DNA from 4 places in the Sinobacterium norvegicum genome. Region 1 is predicted to be linked to each of the others. Evidence: predicted binding sites of a transcription regulator. Region 1 holds the regulator's gene; each other region holds the start of a gene.
What was found. Region 1 encodes LexA, which represses DNA repair genes until DNA is damaged. Its sites were predicted from a motif close to ACTGTNTNTANANACAGT; they were not measured.
Positions count from the first base shown of each region.

Region 1 (5,576 bases):
AGGCTGTGGGGTATGAGCTGCGTTGTAAGGGGCGGGTTATTCGCTTCGACGGCTTTACCAAGGTGCAGCAACCACAAGCGAAGAAAGCCGAGGACGTCATCATGCCCGACGTCAAACAGGGCGAGGTGCTGAATCTACAGCAGGTTATTCCAACTCAGCACTTTACCAAGCCGACGCCGCGCTATACTGAGGCGAGCTTAGTCAAGGAGCTGGAGAAACGTGGTATTGGTCGACCTTCCACCTATGCTGCGATCATCTCGACGATCCAAGACCGCGGATATGTACGGGTTGAGAATCGTCGTTTCTTCGCTGAGAAAATGGGCGATATCGTCAGCGACCGTCTCAGTGAGAGCTTTGTTGACCTGATGGATTTCAGTTTTACCGCCAGAATGGAAGAGGCGCTGGATGGTGTTGCCGCTGGCACTAAAGACTGGAAAAAATTGCTCAATAATTTCTATACCGATTTCCGGGTTCAGCTGGATCAGGCAGAGTCTGACGAGGGTGGTATGCGTGCTAATAGCCCGACACCAACGGATATTAAATGCCCAGACTGCGGCCGCGACATGCAAATTAGAACAGCCAGTACGGGGGTGTTTTTAGGGTGTTCAGGGTATAGCTTGCCGCCCAAAGAGCGCTGCAAGTGTACGATTAACTTGGTGTCAGGCGATGAGGCGGTTAGTACTGAGTTAGATGAAGAGGCAGAATCTCGTCTGTTGCTGAATAAGCGCCGTTGCCAAATCTGTAACTCGGCGATGGAGTCCTACCTGATCGATGAGCAGCGTAAGCTGCATGTCTGTGGTAACAACCCGGATTGCTCAGGCTATGAAATAGAAGAGGGCAGCTTCAAGATTAAAGGCTATGAAGGGCCGGTGCTTGAGTGTGATAAGTGCGGTTCTGAAATGCAGCTCAAATCGGGCCGTTTTGGTAAATACTTTGGCTGTACCAACGAGGGCTGTAAAAATACCCGCAAGCTGTTGCGTAGTGGTGAAGCCGCGCCACCAAAAATGGATCCGGTTCCGATGCCTGAACTTGCTTGTATCAAGGTTGAGGATACCTATATTCTTCGTGACGGTGCAGCCGGGCTATTTTTGGCGGCCAGTAAGTTTCCTAAGAACCGAGAGACGCGGGCACCGCTGGTGTCTGAGTTGTTGCCACACCAGGCCGAGATCGATCCAAAGTATGACTTTTTGATGAAGGCACCCGTGGCGGACCCTTCCGGCAACCCCGCCATTATTCGCTATAGTCGCAAGACTAAAGAGCAGTATGTGCTGAGCGAGGTTGAAGGCAAGGCCAGTGGCTGGACAGCTTATTACGTCGGCGGTAAGTGGGTTGAAGAGCAGAAGAAAAAACGTGTAGTTAAGAAAAAGGCGACGAAGAAAAAGTAGACGCCTTTCAATTAATCCAAAAAACCCGCAAAGGCGGGTTTTTTTTATAGAGCATAGCCAAGAGGTATCCTGCTATGAGAGATTATCAACGCCGAATAGCGTCGCTGCTGCAGTATTGTCAGCAGCAGCTAACGTTGGCCAAAAAGCTGAATGAGGCGGAGCGCCGTGGGCTGATGGAGGCCGCTGTGACTCATCTTTACACCGCCTATCGCAGTTATGTGGTTGAGGTCGTCTCTTCCTATCATGTGACCGAGGATTCTTTGCCAACATCATGGCAGTTGCCTGAGGTGGTAGAGCTCTTGCAGCAGGGGCAGCATCAAAGCGGCGAACTCAATGAGCTGCTGACATTGTCGAGACAGGGCTGGCTGTGTCAGTTGCTGACGCTCCATAGCCGTACTTTGCAGCTGGAACAGACGATGCCGATAACGCGTAAAAATGCTGGACAGTTTGCGATTGCAGCGGTGAATCTCGATGCGCCAGTGATTGATTTTGATATGGCGACCATCGTGTCGATAAAAACCGGTTTTACCGAGTTAATTCAACGCCAGCGTCAGCACTCAGTAGAAAGCTAAGCATCTTATTGTGTGCAATCCTGCTCGAAAGGCTTGTTAAATCTGACAAAGCGGTGTTATAAAGAAGTTCTAGTTACTTACAAAAAGAAGGTGGGCGTAGTGTCTTCTCTACTGGAAATTGTGGAACTTGCTAATGGCGAGATTGTATTACGACATGCGGATGGCGATGGACGTCCTCTGATTAATATCCGATTCACCAACGAGTCTGAGATGGTATCGGCGACGGCTCGACTTGAGGTTGCCAAGGCAATGATTCAAGCCGGCATGGCGACCTTTGCCGAGATTGTCGAGAATCAAGAAGAGGAGGCTGTATTCCAGGCTGAAGAAGTCTACGAGGGCAGTGAGCAAGAGTTATCACGTGAGGTGGTACTTCACTGAGCTTAATGACAGGGTGAATTGAGTCAGTTGTTGCTGGTTGTCCCTGAATTACTCATGGCTGGAGACGTTTCGTCGTCAAGCCAATTTAATTGAACTCCCTGGGTATCTGGTTTAGCGAATAAGCAGGCAGTGGCTTTTGCCGTTGATTGCGGCGTAGGCTAATTCGTCCTGATTGATGGTGCTGGTGCTGTTCAGGTTGGCTACAACCGTATTGCTTTTGCCGCTATTGAGACAGCGCAGCAACAAATTGTGCAGTTGCTCGTCTGAGTCGCTGTTGATGATCAATATAGGACGCTTTTCCAAGCCAAATTGTTTCAGGATCTGGCGGTTTAGTGAGGGTGGGTTTATCCATGTAACCCAGCGCTTACTGTCTTCCCCTGCGAGATGGCTGATAATGGGAAGTATTAGCAGTTCTTGGCTGGGGTGGCCCTTAATGCAAATCTCGGTAATATACTCGTTGTTAACTGCATTGTCGTTTTGTTCTAGTGCGGCAAATAATGGCATAATACGTCCCTTTTAATCTGTTCAATTCGCCAGCATGGCTGGCGTCAAGCTACTTAGTGTTGGCGAATAACCCCAACGCTGATACCTTCAATCGATACATCTTGTTCGGCTAAGTCGACGACTATTGGCTCGAAGTCTTGATTCTCAGGGAGCAGCAATAATTCTCGTTTGGTCTTACCGCGTTTGAAGCGTTTAACCGTGACCTCATCTTCAATGCGGGCGACGACAATTTGTCCATCAGTGACCTGGCTGGTGCGATGAACAGCGAGTAGGTCGCCATCCATAATGCCGATATCTCTCATGCTCTCGCCGCGTACTCGGAGCAGATAATCTGCCTGTGGAGAGAAGAATGATTCTGGGATTTTGACGTGGTCGTCGATGTTTTGTTCGGCCAGTATTGGGTTGCCGGCAGCAACCTGACCAATAATAGGCAGGCCAAGTTCTTCCGCTTCTTGGGGCAGGCGAATTCCGCGAGAGGTGCCAGCAAGCATGATGATAGCGCCTTTTTTGGCCAGTGCTCGAAGATGTTCTTCTGCGGCATTGGGTGAGCGAAAGCCCAGTTCTTTGGCGATATCAGCCCGTGTAGGGGGGAGGCCTGAATCATTGATGTGGCGTTTGATCAAGGCGAGTACTTCGGCTTGTCTTGCAGTCAGTTTTATCATAGTTGCTTATCTGGTTATCCATACAGTACATGTAATTCTATACAGTGTTTTTCAGCTGTGCAAGTATTAATCAATGATTTAGCGCAAGTAGAGTGTCCCGAGGGGGGGATCTAGCGGTTAACAGGTGGTTGAGCGATGGCCACCGTAGGGCGCTACAGCGGCAGTCAGGTAGGGATTATTGTTCGGTTTCGAATGCTGGGCTTGTTTCTTCTGCTCGGTTGATCTTGATCAGCATCCCCATCAGCGGGTGGTCAACATAGTGTAGTTCGTCGCTCTTGAGCCGGCTATGGTTGTTAAGATTGGCCGTTTGCTCGACGTCATACTCGTTAGCCATCAGCGTCTGATACTTAAAGCCACTGTCGCTGAAGCTGCTGTAGCGTGGTGAGTTAGCTGTTTGGTAGGGCGATAGGCTGTCGTCGGCGCTATAACTGAATGTGTAGGTGTTGTCGTCACTGTCGAAGGATTCGCTGAAGCTGCTGAGCCAAAAGTTAGATTTTACGTGAAGAAAGCGACTGAGTTGGATATCCAGGCTGCCCTCTAGCTGGTGGTGCTGGTCATAGCTCTCGCCAGCGTGGATAAGCAGAGGGGGTGATGTTTCGCCCTCATTAAACACCATTAGCCAAGATTGGTGATACATCACGCGGTAATTGCTGTTTTTATCCAGTGCCAAGGCATGCTTGTTGAGCATCCGCTGTTCTTCATCCAGATAAATAAGAGGTTGACGGACGGCGTCCAGGGCTTCGCTGTCTGATGACTCGCCAGTCTGGGTTGAGGTATCACCAGGCTCTGTTTGAGCGGTGTTTGTATCCTCCTCGCTGTCAGTCATCGTGTTGATATCGTTAAGAGAGAGGCTGTTCTCTGCGGCGATAAAATTAATCACATCTCCCCAGCGTTCTTCTTCGGCAGCATTGGGGTTGAGGTTTTCAAAAAGAATAACCTCGACTTGATACCAGCGGGGTTCACTGGTTTCTTCGTTGTCTTCTGTGCGTTGGCTTTGGCTGTTCGCATTAGCGGCCAACATGAGGCTGGCGATAAGTAATAATCGGTAGTACAAAATTTACATCCTAATGATATCGGTATCGGCTTCACTTTATCAGGCCGATGCGAAGGATGCATCAGCCTTTTTGTCAGCCTGCTAATGCATCGAGTAATTTGTTGACGGCTTCAAACCTTTGGCTGTTTTGCTCCATTTTTCCGTTGAACCGGAGTGTGTTGGCGCCCTCGAGCTGATAGCTGGCGGGTTTGCTCTGCACCAGTTGTACAATGTTGATAGGTTCAATAGTCGTATTGCTGCCGAAGATGATTCGTCCTTTCTCTGTGCCGGCCTCTAGCTTGTTAATACCCAAGGCCTCAACCTTGATTCTGAGTGCGGTAATATCGAATAAATTCTTCACTTGCTCTGGCAGGAGACCGAAGCGGTCTATCATCTCAATTTGCAGTTCGCGTAGATCGGCATCGTTTTTAGCGCCACTGATGCGTTTATAGAGTATGAGGCGACCGTGGACATCTGGCAGGTAGTTGTCGGGGATTAAGGCGGCAATCTTCATATCGACCTCGCTGCCTTGATTTAACGCCTTTTCAATATTGGGTGTCTTGCCCTGTTTAATGGCGTCGATGGCCTCTTCGAGCATCTCCATGTAAAGGGAGAAACCGACGGTTTGGATTTGGCCGCTCTGCTCATCACCGAGCAGTTCGCCGGCACCGCGAATCTCCATGTCATGGGTGGCCAGGGTAAAGCCTGCGCCAAGCTCCTGGGCCTCGCTAATGGCATCTAATCGTTTATGAGCGTCTTTACTCAGGGCTTTAGTGTGAGGCGTCAACAGATAGGCGTAGGCCTGGTGATGGGAACGCCCGACGCGACCGCGGAGTTGGTGAAGCTGGGCCAGACCAAATTTATCGGCACGGTCAATTATCATGGTGTTGGCCGATGGAATATCGATGCCTGTCTCAACGATCGTGGTGCACACCAGTACGTTATAGCGTTTGTGATAAAAATCGCTCATGACCTGCTCAAGCTCTTTTTCGCGCATTTGGCCGTGGCCAATGGCGACGCGGGCCTCAGGTACCAGTGCTTC
Region 1 is NZ_CAKLPX010000001.1:50,787-56,362, forward strand. Features, by position in the region: gene topA (type I DNA topoisomerase) at 1-1,385, shown strand, start outside; gene L9P87_RS00275 (DUF6586 family protein) at 1,460-1,957, shown strand; gene L9P87_RS00280 (hypothetical protein) at 2,057-2,335, shown strand; gene L9P87_RS00285 (SulA-like leucine-rich domain-containing protein) at 2,447-2,839, opposite strand; gene lexA (transcriptional repressor LexA) at 2,893-3,501, opposite strand; gene L9P87_RS00295 (CsiV family protein) at 3,677-4,555, opposite strand; gene mfd (transcription-repair coupling factor) at 4,629-5,576, opposite strand, start outside.

Region 2 (5,576 bases), on a different contig from region 1:
GGTCTGCTCGGGCTTTGGGTTGTTTTGCGAGCGGACAGCATAATAATAATCCCAACGATTGTTATTAAAGGTGTCTTCGAGCAGCGGCGAGCCCATAATGTATTTAACCTGACGCTTGCTCATGCCCGGTTTTAATTGGTCGACCATCTCTTGAGTAATAACATTACCCTGTGCGATGTCGATTTTATAAACGCCGGGAAATTCGGCGCAGGCTGTTAGCGCGGCTAACAGTATTAATGTCGTAGTAAGTCTTTGCATCCAACAACCAGTTAACGTATCTTGCAAATAGAGAATCATACCTGAACCGTCGGGACTCTGCGACGGTTAGATCGCGTAAATAAGGCTTATTAATGGCAATCGAGAATCAAGAGTTAAGAAAAGTCGGCTTAAAAGTCACGCTGCCACGGGTGAAAATCCTGCAAATCATGGAAGCAGCTGGCGCCGAAAGCAAGCATTTGAGCGCTGAAGATGTTTACAAAACCCTGATGGAGGCTGGCGATGATGTTGGTCTGGCCACGGTTTATCGGGTGTTGACTCAGTTTGAGCAGGCCAACCTGGTTACTCGTCATAATTTCGAGGGCGGCCACTCGGTGTTTGAGTTGGCCAGTGATGACCATCACGACCACATGGTGTGCATGGAGACCGGTGAGGTGGTTGAGTTTTTCGATGAGATTATCGAGCAGCGTCAGCACGAGCTGGCAGAAAAGCACGGCTTCGAGATCGTCGATCACAGCATGGTGTTATACGTTCGTCCAAAGAAGTGATGAATACGGGTAAAAAAAGCGCCCTAGGGCGCTTTTTTTTGTGTCTGCAGAAAGTATGTTAATCGCTTTTAGGCGTGTTGTGTGGTCAGCATCTCCCTGGCGTGGGCTCTTGTCTGCTGGGTAATCGCAATGCCCCCTAGCATTCTGGCGACCTCTTCTACTTTGTCGTCTTTGTTGAGTGAAATAATCTCGCTGTGAGCGCTTTTCCTATCGGCAATTTTGTGGGCGAAATAGTGTTGGTGGCCCTGGCTGGCCACCTGCGGCAGGTGAGTGATACAGATGACTTGGCTGCTTTGGCTCAGCTCGCGTAATAATCGGCCAACCACCTCGGCAACACCACCGCCGATGCCGGCATCGACCTCGTCAAAAATCAGCGTCGGCGGCGATTTTTTGCCGGTGGCGACGACGCTGATGGCCAGGCTGATGCGAGAGAGTTCACCGCCAGAGGCGATCTTGGCGATGGCGGCGGCGGGCTGGCCGGGGTTGGTGCTGACCAGTAGCTCGATGGCTTCTCTGCCGTGCAGTGAGCGGTCGCAGCTGATCAGGGCGAATTCGATTTTACAGTGCTGCATGCCCAGTGCCTGCAGCTGTTTGTTGACGCTGGTGCAGAGCTTTTTGCCGTGACGGCGTCGGTTGTTGGTGAGTTTGTCGGCGGTGGCGTCGTAGCGTTCTTGTAGCGCTACTATCTGTTGTCGCAGTTGCTCGATTTGCTCTTCGCCGCCAAACAGTTGCACTAACTCTTCGCTTAACTGCTGATGCTTCTCGTAGAGCTGGTATGCCTCTACCCGATGTTTGCGGGCGATTTGATAGACGCTGCTGAGCCGTTGCTCAACGCTTTCTAAGCGTTCAGGGTCGTTGGGTTGATGGTTGATGTGATGATTAATCGCATCGCTGGCCTCACCGACAATAATGTGGGCACTGTTAATCATTTCCAGTGCTTCCTGCAGTGAGCTGGAGGGCTGTTGGATGGTGCTCAGTGCTGAACTGACCTGGTGCAGTTGGCTCAGAAGGCCGGTATTACCGTCGTCGCAAAGCTGCTGACTGTGGAAGCAGGCTTGTAGAATCTCGTCGGCGTTGGCCAGCTGTGTTTGCTCCTGCTCCAGTTGCTCCAGTTCATGTTCTGCAAGGGCGAGCTGGTCGAGTTCTTCGACCTGGTAGCGCAGCAGTTGTTCGCGGGCCGTTTGCTCTTCACTGTTATCGATGCAGTTTTGTAGCTGCTTATTTAATGTTGATATTTCACTGTAGTACTGTTTGATATCGGTGATCAATGGCTCGTTACCGGCGTAATCGTCGAGCAGCTCACGTTGACTGGTTTTCTGCAGCAGCGAGTAATGTTGGTTCTGGCTGTGGATGTCGATTAGCAGGGCGCCGAGCTCGCGCAGTTGCACCACGGTGGCGGGGCGACCGTTAATATAGGCCTTGTTGCGCCCGCTGGTATTGATTATCCGTCGCAGCAGGCAGTCGTCGGTGCCGAGATCCTGCTCGCACAGCCAGGCCTGGGCGGCTTTGTTCGTGCTGATATCGAAGCAGGCGTGAATATCGGCCTGTTTGCAGCCATTGCGTATCAACTTGGCGTCGACTCGGCCGCCACTGACGGCTTCTAAGGCGTCGAGAGTCAGCGACTTGCCGGCACCGGTCTCACCGGTAATGACGGTCATCCCCTTGTCGTACTCGATTTCGAGGGACTTGGCGAGGGCGAAGTTATCAATGCAAAGCTGGGTCAGCATAGTGAATTCCTGTTGTTGTTCTGGTGTGGCCAACTACTGTTCATTTTTACAGCTCATGTATGTTTATACAGTAAAAATTTGGCTTTGGGAAATCCGTGTAAAAAAACAGCAATCTGACGCTTGATATTTATTTGGCCAGCCCCCATAAACAGCTACATCAATCATCGCCCTGTTACCGCTTCATTAAAGAGCGGACGCAGGGCGGCGTTAAGAAAAACGAATTTTGTGATCGGAGTGACAACGTGTCAGAGCTAAATCAAGAGCAGCAAGCAGCAGAAGCGGCGGCAGAGGAACAGGTAGAGCAGCAGTTGGATGAGCAATCTGAAGCTGTTGAGGGAACCTTTGAACAGGCTGCTGAGCAAGATGGAAACGATTTGCAGGCTCAGCTTGATGCGGCCAATGAGGAAATTGCCAGCTTGAAAGACAGCTCGCTAAGGGTTCAGGCAGAGGCGCAGAACGTTCGCCGTCGTGCCGAAGGTGAAGTCGATAAGGCGCGTAAATTCGCCCTCGAGAAGTTTTCTATCGAGTTGTTGAGCGTGATGGATAACTTGGAGCGTGCTATTGAGGCTGCTGGTGATGAAGCCAATGCGCCGGCAATGGAAGGCGTTGAGTTGACACGTAAGAACCTCGCCGATGTATTTGCCCGCTTTAAAATCACGGCAGTCAGCCCGGAAGGTGAGCCGTTTGATCCGCAGCAGCACCAGGCAATGAGTATGATCGAAAACCCCGATTGCGAGCCAAATACGGTGATGCATGTGGTCCAGAAAGGCTACGCCTTGAACGAGCGTCTTATTCGCCCGGCCATGGTGATGGTTAGCAAGTAAAAATATTTTGCAGCAGTAGTGAACTTTTTGATGGCGCCCCTTGATATTTCAAAAATTGCGCCAATATATACTACCAAGCAACGAATCAGGGGTATTCCCCTTAGGTACGCTGCCAGGGTCGACAATCCGACAACCTGGTAAGCAGCAAAGATTAGATTTAGGAGAGAGACATGGGAAAGATTATCGGCATCGACTTGGGTACTACTAACTCTTGTGTATCGGTTTTGGACGGCGACAGCGCCCGCATCATCGAAAACGCAGAGGGTGACCGTACTACCCCATCTATCATCGCTTATACCGATGACAACGAAGTACTTGTAGGTCAGCCGGCCAAGCGTCAAGCAGTGACCAACCCAACGAACACGTTGTTCGCGGTTAAGCGCCTTATTGGTCGCAAGTTTAAAGATGACGTTGTACAGAAAGACATCAGCATGGTTCCTTATACTATTGTTGGCGCCGATAACGGCGATGCATGGGTTGAGGTTAAAGGCGACAAAATGGCGCCACCGCAGATCTCTGCTGAAGTATTGAAGAAAATGAAGAAGACTGCCGAAGAATACCTCGGTGAAGACGTGACCGAAGCGGTTGTTACCGTTCCAGCTTACTTCAACGATTCTCAGCGTCAGGCAACAAAAGATGCCGGCCGTATTGCGGGTCTGGATGTTAAGCGCATCATCAACGAGCCAACTGCCGCAGCACTTGCCTACGGTATGGACAAGGCTATTGGCGATCGCACCGTTGCCGTTTACGACCTCGGTGGTGGTACTTTCGATATCTCTATTATCGAAATGGCTGACGTCGATGGCGAGAAGCAGTTCGAAGTATTGTCGACCAACGGTGATACCTTCCTCGGTGGTGAGGATTTCGATATGCGTCTGATCGAGTTCTTGTCAGGCGAGTTTGAAAAAGAAAGCGGCATTAACCTGCACAGCGATCCACTGGCTATGCAGCGTCTGAAAGAAGCGGCAGAGAAGGCCAAGATCGAATTGTCTTCTGCATCGCAGACCGAGGTTAACCTGCCTTATATTACTGCCGATGCAACCGGACCTAAGCACTTGGTTGTTAAAATGACTCGTGCCAAGCTTGAGTCGTTGGTAGAAGACTTAGTGGTTCGTTCGCTGGCGCCAATGAAGCAGGCGTTGGCCGATGCTGACCTAAGCACTTCGGAAATTGATGATGTCATCCTGGTGGGTGGTCAGACACGCATGCCAATGGTTCAGGAGAAGGTTGCAGAGTTCTTCGGTAAAGAAGCGCGTCGCGATGTTAACCCAGATGAAGCCGTTGCCATGGGTGCCGCAATTCAGGGTGCTGTATTGGCCGGTGATGTTACCGACGTCTTGTTGTTGGATGTAACGCCACTGACTTTCGGTATCGAAACCATGGGTGGTGTTGCCACGCCGCTGATCGACAAGAACACGACTATCCCAACCAAGAAGTCGCAGATCTTCTCGACCGCTGAAGACAATCAGTCTGCTGTAACCATTCACGTGGTTCAGGGTGAGCGTAAGCAAGCCTCGCAGAACAACTCATTGGGTCGTTTCGACTTGGCTGATATTCCACCTGCACAGCGTGGTATGCCTCAGATCGAAGTAACCTTTGATTTGGATGCCAACGGTATCTTGAACGTGTCGGCCAAAGATAAGGCGACGGGTAAAGAGCAGTCTATCGTGATTAAAGCCTCTGGCGGTTTGAACGATGACGATATCGAACGCATGGTTCAGGAAGCTGAGGCCAACGCCGAAGAAGACAAGAAGTTTGAAGAGCAGGTTGCCGCGCGCAATACGCTTGATGGCTTGATTCACGCAACCAAGAAGACTCTTGAAGAAGCTGGCGATAAGGCAAGTGACGAAGAGAAGTCGGGAATGGAAGCGGCTCTGGCGACAGCTGAAGAAGCGGTTAAGGGCGATGATGTTGAGGCGATGCAAAAGGCAACTGAAGCATTAACTGAAGCTTCGAGCGGTTTGGCGCAGCGTATGTACCAAGAGCAGCAGGCTCAGGCCGGTGCTGAACAAGAAGGTGCTGAGCAGCCACAGGAAGCGGATGACAATGTTGTCGATGCTGAGTTCGAAGAAGTGAAAGAAGAGAAGAAGTAATTAAGGCTCTTCGGTCGCGCCCTTGGGTGCGACCCACGCTCTTTTTAAGAACGCGGGCCTTGCCGCGTTTTTTGCTATTAGAAAATAGGCGATAGAAGTCAATGTCAAAACGTGATTATTATGAAGTCCTCGGTGTTGATCGTGGTGTGTCAGGTAAGGATTTAAAGA
Region 2 is NZ_CAKLPX010000002.1:564,119-569,694, forward strand. Features, by position in the region: gene L9P87_RS11620 (outer membrane protein assembly factor BamE) at 1-258, opposite strand, end outside; gene fur (ferric iron uptake transcriptional regulator) at 351-764, shown strand; gene recN (DNA repair protein RecN) at 833-2,491, opposite strand; gene grpE (nucleotide exchange factor GrpE) at 2,734-3,315, shown strand; gene dnaK (molecular chaperone DnaK) at 3,486-5,408, shown strand; gene dnaJ (molecular chaperone DnaJ) at 5,510-5,576, shown strand, end outside.
Region 2: a site for LexA is predicted at 2,527-2,544, ahead of recN (DNA repair protein RecN). Genes of this name have one in related genera too.

Region 3 (5,576 bases), 730 kb from region 1:
CGGTAAATCAACCGTCGCTGTCGCTCTCGAGCAAGCCTTACACCAGCTAGGCCACCTCAGCTACCGACTCGATGGCGATAACATCCGCCTCGGTATCAACAAGAACCTCGGTTTTAGCGCCGAAGACCGCACCGAGAATATTCGTCGTATCGGCGAAATCTCTAAACTCTTTGTCGACACCGGCGTCATCACTCTCTCAAGTTTTGTCAGCCCCTACCGCAAAGACAGAGACAGCGTCCGTCAACTGCACGAAGAGGCCGGCATGGTGTTTATTGAAGTCTTCGTCGATGTCCCCCTCGATGTTGCCGAAGAGCGTGACCCCAAGGGCCTGTACAAGAAAGCTCGCGCCGGCGAAATTAAAAACTTTACCGGTATCGACGACCCGTATGAGGCACCGGTCAATGCTGAAATCATTCTCAACAGTCACGAGATGAGCCTGCAGCAGGAAGTTGAGCTATTAATTAATCTACTGCGCGAGCGCGGCATACTCCCCGCCGCCTAGTATCACCGCCTTATTCAGTCCCAATCATTCTTTGAAGAGATAATTATTATGATCAAGCCCCACGGTGCCGAACAACTCAACCCGCTGTTCGCCTACGATACCGAAAAACACCATGCCTTAACCGCCGAGGCAGCCACCCTGCCCAGCCTACTCATTAGCTCTGCTGCCGCCGCCAATGCGGTAATGCTGGGTGCCGGCTATTTCACACCGCTGAACGGTTATATGAACCTGGCCGACAGCCTCAGCGTGGCCCGTGATATGAAGACCACCGACGGACTATTTTGGCCCGTGCCGGTGGTCAATATGGTCGACGATGCCGCCGATATTGCCATTGGCAGTCGTATTGCCTTAAAAGACCCCAATGTTGAAGGTCAACCGGTGATCGCCATCATGAATGTTATCGGTATCGACACCGCCACCGACGCCGAGATCGACACCATTACCGAAAATGTTTTCGGCACTCTCGATGGCGACCACCCCGGTGTTGCCACTTTTAAGGCGCAGGGAAATACCTTTCTGTCAGGCGATATCGAGGTATTAAACTTCTCATATTTCCAGGCCGACTTCCCCGATACCTTCCGTACCGCCGTTGAGATTCGTAACGAAATTACCGAGCGCGGATGGCAGAAAGTGGTGGCCTTCCAAACCCGTAATCCCATGCACCGCGCCCACGAAGAACTCTGCCGCATGGCGCTCGATGATTTAAATGCCGATGGCGTGTTGATTCACATGCTGCTTGGTCAGCTCAAGCCCGGCGATATTCCTGCCCACGTGCGCGATGCCTCTATCCGTAAGATGGTCGAGGTTTACTTCCCCGCCAATACCGTGATGATTACCGGCTATGGCTTCGATATGCTGTATGCCGGCCCACGCGAGGCAGTATTGCACGCGGTATTCCGTCAAAACTGCGGCTGTAGTCATCTGATCGTTGGCCGCGACCATGCCGGTGTTGGCGATTACTACGGCGCCTTCGACGCTCAGACTATTTTCGATGAGGTCCCCGAGGGGGCGCTTGAGATTGAGATCTACCGCGCCGACCATACCGCCTATTCTAAAAAACTTAACAAGGTCGTGATGATGCGCGACGTGCCCGATCACAACAAGGAAGACTTTGTGCTGCTGTCAGGGACTAAGGTTCGCCAGATGCTGGGCGAAGGCATTGCGCCACCGCCAGAATTTTCACGGCCAGAAGTCGCTCAAATCCTGATGGATTACTATCAGATTCTTGACCAGAAATAATCAATAATGCGCTGTCTTGTCGGTGAGACTCACAGGCCAGACAGCAAAAATCTCCAATAGAGAATGCTGAGGGAGCGTGTTCTATTGGAGATAAAAAGATTAACTAGACTGTGTTAACTATCTAACACAGCCTTTTTTCCTTAAACCTTCGCAGGTTTGCACCTTAAACCTTCGCAGGTTTTGCAGCCTTGGCTGGTTTTTCTGCCACCTCATCTGTCACTGCCGCGGCGGGTTTTTCCTCATCACCCTTACGTGTTGGAGTGACTAACAGCTCAGCACGGATGAGACGATCCAGCTCTTCGCTGATCTCTGGATTTTCTGTCAAATAGCGCGCAGAATTAGCCTTACCCTGGCCAATCTTGCTGCCCTTATAGGCGTACCAGGCACCGGACTTATCGACCAGACCTAGCTTCACACCGAGATCGATAATCTCGCCCATGCGATAAATACCCTGGCCATACAGAATCTGGAATTCGGCCTGCTTAAACGGTGGCGCAACCTTGTTCTTCACCACCTTAACCCGGGTCTCGTTGCCGATCACCTCATCGCCATCCTTGACTGCACCGATACGGCGAATATCAAGACGAACCGATGAATAGAACTTCAATGCGTTACCACCGGTGGTGGTTTCTGGGCTGCCGAACATCACACCAATTTTCATACGAATTTGGTTAATAAAGATAACCAGGGTATTGGAGTTTTTGATCACACCGGTCAGCTTACGCATCGCCTGAGATAACAAACGAGCCTGTAGACCAACATGACTATCACCCATGTCACCTTCGATTTCAGCCTTGGGCACTAACGCCGCCACTGAGTCGACGATTAGCACATCGACAGCGCCGGAGCGAACCAACATATCGGTCACTTCTAACGCCTGCTCACCAGTATCCGGCTGCGAGACAATTAAGTCATCGATATTGACGCCCAGTTTCTCAGCATAAATAGGGTCTAAGGCGTGCTCCGCATCGATAAAGGCACAGGTGCCACCGGTTTTTTGCGCCTGGGCGATTACTGATAGAGTCAGAGTTGTCTTACCTGAGGATTCTGGCCCATAAATTTCAACAATACGGCCCTTGGGCAAACCACCTATGCCGAGAGCAACATCCAAGGCCAACGAACCCGTAGAAATTGAGGGGATTGACTGTGCCTGCTGGTCCCCCATACGCATTACTGTACCCTTACCAAATTGACGATCAATTTGCTGCAGCGCGGCAGATAAGGCTTTATCCTTGTTTGCGTCCATAGGTGTGCTCTCTCTTTACAATTAAAATAGGCCAAATAGTCGGCCAACATCGGGCCGTATAATATCGCTGTTACTGGCTGTATACCATACTATTGATAGCGTTTTCTCGCACTACTATCACCGCTGACCCGAAGGCCAATAACAACCAAATTCAAACAGTGAAACTACTGTACACTTAATCAGGTGTATAAATCAACAGTATTTTTTCGCCCCCCCTAAACGGCAGCGATAACGGCCTGAAAAGTCGCGTAAGCTCTAGCCCGCAACACACCTATGACGTTTGACTTAACCGTTGATTAAACTGAGAATAGCCCTACTGACCAGCGACTATATAATAACGAAGAGTATGTAATGCGCCTTTCCATCCGTAACAAAATGCTCCTGTTCATCGCATTGCCCACCACGGTTATCTACCTGCTCGCACTGACCAACATTCTGTTATCGACCTGGTCACAGACCAAGAGTCAGGCCGAACAGTCGATCAGCGAAATCACCAAAGTCAGCGCCTTTCAATTTAATCAGTACATTTCTAAGGCGGCCAAGGTGGCCGATACTGGCGCCAGTTTTCTTGATACCGTGCCGGATATCAGCGAGGCACAGCTCTATCAAATACTACGCTCAAACGTGATTAACAATACGCCAATATACGGTTCTGCCATCGCCTTCGAACCAGGCACTTATCGCCCTGGCAACGAATTATTTGCACCCTATGTTTACAATAACAATGGGGAAATTATCGCGATGAATATCAGCCGGGATGTACTCGACTGGTATAATGATCCCCATTGGCAGTGGTGGCACCGACCTAAATCTGAACACACCGGTTTATGGACGGCGCCTTATTTTGATGACGGCGCTGGCAACATCTTAATGACCACCTATTCCGTTCCCTTTTACAAAAAAGGTGTGTTTCGCGGCGTCATCACCGTCGACATTGACCTGCAGGGACTGGAAAAACAGCTCGGCGATAGTGCCGATAAGGCCATGCAATTTGCCATTATCACCGGCGACTCGGGCCAGTTTGTCTACTCCCCCCATATTGAAGATATTATGGTTAAGGACATTTATCAGCAGTTACAAACACATCAACCCAGCGACTACCGCCAGATTGGCGACCTGTTAACGGCCGGAGGCAGCGGTACGATTACCCTCGATGGCTTATTTAAAAACGAACACAGCCTGGTTGCCTACACCCCAATTAATTCGACCGACTGGGTACTCATCGCCACCCTGCCGGCCAGCAATGCCAGCAGCGCCTTCAATCGCTATATTCCCTATATCGTGCTGCCGTTTATCATCGCCATCCTGCTGACCAACGGTACCATTTTATTTATTTCCAAACGGCTTACCCTACCACTGCGCATATTACGTAATCAAAGTTTAAAGATTGCTCAAGGCGATCTTTCCAATAGGATAACACTGCCTGAAACCAACGATGAAATTGGCGAGCTATCCCACGCTTTCAACCAGATGAATAGCGATTTACAGGCCAATATAGAACGGCTCTCGATAGAACACGCCGAACGTCTAGAAGCAGAGGAAGCTAATCGAGCCAAGAGTGAATTTTTATCTAACATGAGCCATGAGCTGCGGACACCGCTGAATGGCATCATGGGTTATGCCCAAGTCATGCAGCGTGATGGCAAGGCCAGCAGCGAACACCTTGCCATGCTGGCCTCGCTGCTTAACTGCAGTGACCACCTACTCAGCTTAATCAATGACGTACTGGACTTATCTAAGATTGAAGCGGGTAAAATTGAGCTAGATATCAGCAGTACCGACCTGCACAAATTATTACAGGATGTCTCCGATATTATCAGCGTGCGGGCACAGGACAAACAGCTCACCTTTGCCGTGATTACCTCACCAGAAGTCCCACGCATCATTGATACCGACGACCGCAAGCTACGTCAGATACTGATTAACCTGCTGAGCAATGCCATCAAGTTCACCGACAGCGGCAGTATCACGCTAAAAGTATACGAGCAACCAAAGAACCGTATACGCTTCGATGTCATCGATACCGGCAGCGGCATTGAGGCCGATAGTTTGGAGCAGATATTTTCCCCCTTTAAGCAAATGGAAGCAGGGAAAGTCGCCGGCGGCACAGGGCTCGGACTCGCTATCAGCCGCCAACTCTGCGAGCAGATGTCAGGCTATCTAACCGTCGAAAGCACCGTTGGCGAGGGCAGCCAATTCTGCATCGAGCTGCCCTTGGTAGAGAGTGGCGACAATGACATTGACGCCGTCAGCGTCGGCGAGAATTATGAGTTTGCCCAATTGCAGTCGCCACCGCTGGAGGTGTTGATTGTCGACGACAGCAAGACCAACAGAGAGGTGTTGGATTACCTATTAACCAATGCCGGTTTCCACTGCCGAACCGCCAACGACGGTCTGCAGGCGGTCAACATGCTGCGCGACCAGCACTTTGACCTGGTGCTGATGGATATCCGTATGCCGAACATGAACGGCATCGAGGCAGTGCAGTTGATCCGTCAACACCACAGCAGTAACAAGCTGGCCATTATTGCGATTACCGCCAGTGTTTTCCCCGAGTTTAAGCACCAGGCCAGCACCGTCGGCTTCGAT
Region 3 is NZ_CAKLPX010000001.1:776,017-781,592, forward strand. Features, by position in the region: gene cysC (adenylyl-sulfate kinase) at 1-502, shown strand, start outside; gene sat (sulfate adenylyltransferase) at 551-1,741, shown strand; gene recA (recombinase RecA) at 1,905-2,987, opposite strand; gene L9P87_RS03365 (PDC sensor domain-containing protein) at 3,339-5,576, shown strand, end outside.
Region 3: a site for LexA is predicted at 3,154-3,171, ahead of recA (recombinase RecA). Genes of this name have one in related genera too.

Region 4 (5,576 bases), on a different contig from region 1:
CTCGATGGCAGCGAGTATGAGATGTCGACCCGGGACGGTAGCTCTGAAGAGTTGGTTATTTATCTCGAGGGCGGTGGTGGCTGTTGGTCGGATCTTAATTTCTGTTTTGCCACGCAGTCCGCCAACGCCAAAAATGTTGGCAGCGGTATCTTGGATGCCAACTTAGCGGTTAACCCGGTGAAAGACGCCAATGTGGCCTACTTTCCTTATTGTGACGGCTCGTTATTCGCCGGCGATGCGGATAACGACTACGAAGACAATGGCGAAATCCGGTATCAGCGTGGTTTGAAAAACCTCTCTGCCGGCCTCGATGTCGTGAAAAACCAATATCCCGCGCCAGAGCGTATTATTCTGACCGGTGTCAGTGGTGGTGGTTTCGGTACTATTTTTGCCTTGCCTGTGGTCAGAGCCCTCTACCCTGATGTTGCCATTGAGGTGATTAACGATTCCGGTTTAGGTGTTGCCAAGGCGGGCATGCCGGAGTTTATTGATGGCTTGTTCAGCGATTGGAATGCCGGCGCCTTTGTTCCTGCGTCAGGTTGTCCAGACTGCTATAGCAATGGTCATTTGACCGATGGTTATTTTGATTGGCAGTTAGCGCAGGACCCGAATATGCGTTTGGCCATGCTGAGCTCCAAACAAGATAATACCATTGGCTTTGCCTTCCTCGGTATGCCGACAGAAGAGTTTGAGGCGGCGTTAGTACCAGAGATGGCGGCGCTGGAAACCAACAACCCCGATCGTTTCCGCAGTTTTATTATCAACGGTAAATCGCACACCATGCTACGCAGTGCCGACTTGGCGACGACAGCCGACGGTGTGGTATTAAGCGATTGGTTAAGTGACATGCTGAGCAATTCGGACAACTGGGTGTCAGCGCAGGACGCACCGCAATAGTCAGCGGTAGTCAACAATGAAAAATAGCCGCCTTATGCGGCTATTTTTTTTGCCAGTGGTTTACCCACAGAATCTGTGGGTAAGTCCGTGTGTAAGGTGTTGGCATGGCGGTGTGGCACTGTCTGTTGGCGGTTTGCGGCAATCGGTTGTTTTTTGTCCGAGGTGAAATCAGCCTAATACACACGGGGAATATCGGCCCAGCGCGTGGTATACGCGGGTGATAAATACTGCCGTTTAATCGACCAGGGTTTATCGATACCCTGGCTGGCAAAAAAAATCTGAGTCTTGCCGCTACGATTAACCCGGTCGATGGTATTCATCAGATCGGTGGCGTTTTTTCGCTGCCGGTGAGGGCTGAAAAGATCGGGCTGGAAAACCCCAGGGTGGTAAAAATCAGACAACATAATGCCGGCCTTGGCATAGGCGAAGCCCGGCCGCCAAATGCGTTGAAGTAACTGCCTGGCCAGCGCCATAATCTCTCTGCTGTCGTGGGTGGGGGTGGCGAACGAGGCGCTGAGACTGGGCGTATATTGCGGCTGGTGATTAGCAAAAGGGCTGGTGCGGATGAAGACATTGAGCTGTTTGGCGTATTGTTTTTCTTCTCGCAGCTTTTCGCCGCCGCGACAGGCATAGCCGGCAACAGCTTGTTGCATCTCGGTCAATGTGGTGACGCGCTGGCCAAATGAGCGGCTGCAGATAATTTGTTTTTTTCTCGCCGGTGTTTGCTCGAGGCCAAAACAGGCCTCGCCGTTGAGTTCTCGCACGGTACGTTCGAGTACCACAGAAAACTGCTGGCGTATCATCGCCGGGTCGGACTGCGCCAGTGCTAATGCGCTGCCGATACCGATATTGTGGAGTTGCTGTGACAGTCGCCGACCAACCCCCCATACCTCGCTGACCGGCAATAGTGCCAGCAATTTTTGCTGCCGGCTTACCGCGCTGAGGTCGACCACACCACCGGTGGCCGGATATTGTTTGGCGGCATGGTTGGCGAGCTTGGCCAGTGTCTTGGTGGGGGCAATACCGACGCAGACAGTAATGCCAGTGCCGTGGCCGACGGTGTCTTTTAGTTGTGTGCCCAAATTCAGCCGCTGGCCAGGGGCGATGCCGCTGAGATCGGCAAAGGCCTCGTCGATGGAGTAGACCTCGAGTGCCGGAGTCAGCGCCTCTAGATGATGCATGACACGGGCTGATAAATCGGCATAAAGGGCGTAATTGGAGGAGAACACAGCAATATTATACTGCTTGATCAAACGCTGTATTTTAAAAACAGGCACGCCCATTTTAATACCGAGCTGCTTAGCCTCTGCCGACCGTGCCACCACGCAGCCGTCATTGTTAGAGAGTACAACGACGGGTCGATGCCTTAAATCCGGACGAAATAAACGCTCGCAGCTGGCGTAAAAATTATTGCAATCGATCAACGCAATACAGTTTGAGGCGGCCATTATTCAGCGACGGATATTGCGCACAACACTGCTGACAACGCCGAATATATCGAGTTCAACGCCATCGGGAATATCGATGGGGCGATAGTGCTTGTTGCGGGGGAGCAGCCGCGGCCGTGGGTGTAGCTCGAGCTGTTTAACGGTGAGTTCGCCGTGCAGGCCGGCAATGACAATGTCACCATGGCGAGCTTGTAATGAGCGGTCGACGACTAAGATGTCCTCGGCGTAGAGCCCAGCTTCGATCATCGAATCGCCCTGTACCCGTACGTAGTATGTGGCGGCAGGGTGCTGAATACAGAGTTCGTTGAGATCGAGGGTCTGCTCAATATAGTCCTGTGCCGGCGAGGGGAAGCCGGCGGAGACTCGCTCTAAGAATAAAGGGATATGGATGCGTTGGGCGGCGTTAAAAGAGCGTATGCTGCTGCGCCCGCGTAGGGAGACTGACATAGGTAATCCAGAGGCTGTATATTTATACAGTATATAGTGAAGTGGCTCGATCGACAATAAAATAGTTTGCAACGCTGTCAGGAGAGAAAAAGCCAGGGCTTGCCTCACCTCAGTAAAGCTATATACAATAGTGTTGACGGTGTCACCATTTGTGGTGGTACCCCTTAGATGCCACCCTTTGGTGAAAAATAATACATTATCGGAGTTCCTCCCTATGGCTAATACCGCTGTAAAAAAGAGTATGTTGCGCAATGTTTACGACCGTTGCTCAGCCATGCCTGAATCAATTCAGCCACGTTTACTGTCTTTTATTTTTGGTCGGGTGGTTAAATTCTTCGGCACAGCGGGGTTGCGTTTCGAGTTACTCACCCCTGAGCGCAGTATTGTATTTCTCGCTAATCGTAAGAAAGTACAAAATCATATTGGCGGTATTCATGCGGTGGCGATGGGGCTGATCTGTGAGAGCGCGACAGGCGCCATCGTCGGTTTAAACTTACCGGCTGATGCGACGCCGGTGATTAAGTCAATGCAGATTGATTACTTGAAACGAGCCAGTGGCGCAATGCGGGCAGAGGCCTGGTTGACCGCCGAGCAAATCGAGTTGATGAAAAGCGCGCCCAAGGGCGAGGTTGAAGTGGCTTGCACCGTTACCGATGAAGATGGCAAGGAGCCAATAGAGGTGGCCATGATATGGGCCTGGGTGCCGTCGAAACGCCCCGAAAAATAGCGCGATAGGAGTGCGCCGATAAAGCGCTGGGACGGCGGAAAGAGCAATGGCAATATATCTTAGTATTTTAATTAAATGATATTTTTTATTAATTTCGATATAAACAAAGCAGTGTTGTGTCGATGCGAATATGACTCTTTATCGTGCTTGCCCCGGTTGTTTACTTAATACCACTGATTTCATCGGCGGTTAACGCCCGGTACTGCCCCGGTTGCAGCGTCGGGTCAAGCTGGATATGACCAATGGCGGCCCGGTGGAGGCCGATAACCGGGTTGCGAAAACGGCCGAACATCCGCTTTATCTGATGATACTTTCCCTCGGTCAAAAACACCTCGGCGGTGTGAGTGTCGATGATATTGAGTCGCGCAGGCTGGGTGGTAATATTTTCAAACTCAAAATACATGCCCTCGGCAAAACCGCTGATGTAAGATTCGTCGATCGGGTTTTGTAAATTGACTCGATAGTGTTTTTCGATTTTTTTATTTGGCAGCGTCAAACGCTCAGACCAGCGGCCATCGTTGGTGATGAGCACCAGTCCGGTAGTATGAAAGTCTAAGCGGCCGACAATATGGAGGCCGGCTATCACGCTATCTTCCTGTCTCAAGCAGTCAAACACCGTTTTATTTTTGTCGTCCTTGGTGGCACTGACTGTGCCGCAGGGTTTGTTGAGCATAAAATAAACCGGCTGATTATTTTGTAGCACGTTGCCCGCGACAGAGATATGGCTGAAATAATCGACCAACAGATTGGCGTCATTCACGGGCTGATAATCCACTAACACCTTACCTGTGGCTAACAGCGGTTTTAATTGTCGCCGTGTCAGTTCGCTGTGCTGGACAATAAAGCGGTCGAGGCGGGAGCGTTTAGCGGCCATGGTGATTTCCCGGGGCTGGATTACTCAAGGCCAAGCTCGGCGTGATAGCGGAAGTCACGTTGCTGCTGGGTGACTGGATCGGTAAAGGTTAAGCGCCTCGCCAGTAATTGCAGTGGACGGCTAAAGTCTTGTGGCTGTTCTGGTTGCAGTACGGGGTAGAGCGGGTCGTTGAGAATAGGCAGGCCGATGCTTTGCATATGCAGCCTCAGTTGATGAGTTTTTCCGGTGATAGGCTGCAGCTCAAACAGCGCCTTGTTGTGGTGTTGGCCGATGCAGCGTATCAGCGAACAGCTGTTATTGTCGCCCTCGCCGATGCGCATTAAAAAACGCGGCTCACCTCGACAGATATGGTTTTCCACCTGCCACTGTCGACCAACATAGTTTACACAGGGGTCTATTTCACTCACCGCCTGATAGTGTTTTTCGATGTTATGGTGTTCAAACAACTGATGATAGAGGGCGCGATGCTGCTCCTTTTTGGCGAACAGTACCAGGCCGGCGGTGAGGCGGTCGAGACGATGTAAGGCCTGCAGTTGATCGTTACCGGTCGACTGTCGAAGCCGGTTTTGCAGGCATTGATTGACATAGCGACCGCCGGCAGTCACCGGTAAAAAATGCGGTTTATAGGCCAGCAGTAAGGTGTCGTCCTCAAAAATAATAGCCTCGTCAAAGGGGATGACAGGCTCTTCGGTGACCTCGCGGTAGTAATAGACACCCAGCTTGGCGGTAAACAGTCTATCCGGGCCGATGGCCGTTCCCGCTGTGTCGTGTACCTTGCCGGTATTCATACGCCGACGCCAAGTATTGGCACCGATCAGTGGAAACTTCAGCACCAAGTAATCGAGCACAGTAATGCAGCCGGGGGCGGACTCGGGCAGTGTCACCTTCGAAGGGTATTTGCTGATGCTCATAGCGAGTGCGACCAAATAGCCTGATGATAACAAATCACAGGTGGCCTAAACAGCGGCCCGTGGCTGACTTGCCTATAATGGGGCCTTAGACACGATATCTAGGCTGATGTATTCTAACTATCCGACCCAGTGATTTAAGCAGACCATGCAATTAACAGACTTAAGCGTATTAAAACAACTCAAGCACTGGTTGGCAGACAGCCAACCGGTGTGGCTGTGTACCATCGTCTCTACCTATGGTTCGGCGCCCCGTCCCGTTGGTTCGCTTTTTG
Region 4 is NZ_CAKLPX010000002.1:427,270-432,845, forward strand. Features, by position in the region: gene L9P87_RS10955 (pectin acetylesterase-family hydrolase) at 1-897, shown strand, start outside; gene umuC (translesion error-prone DNA polymerase V subunit UmuC) at 1,071-2,345, opposite strand; gene umuD (translesion error-prone DNA polymerase V autoproteolytic subunit) at 2,349-2,792, opposite strand; gene L9P87_RS10970 (DUF4442 domain-containing protein) at 3,007-3,519, shown strand; gene L9P87_RS10975 (16S rRNA pseudouridine(516) synthase) at 3,680-4,393, opposite strand; gene L9P87_RS10980 (pseudouridine synthase) at 4,414-5,304, opposite strand; gene L9P87_RS10985 (XdhC family protein) at 5,450-5,576, shown strand, end outside.
Region 4: a site for LexA is predicted at 2,806-2,823, ahead of umuD (translesion error-prone DNA polymerase V autoproteolytic subunit). Genes of this name have one in related genera too.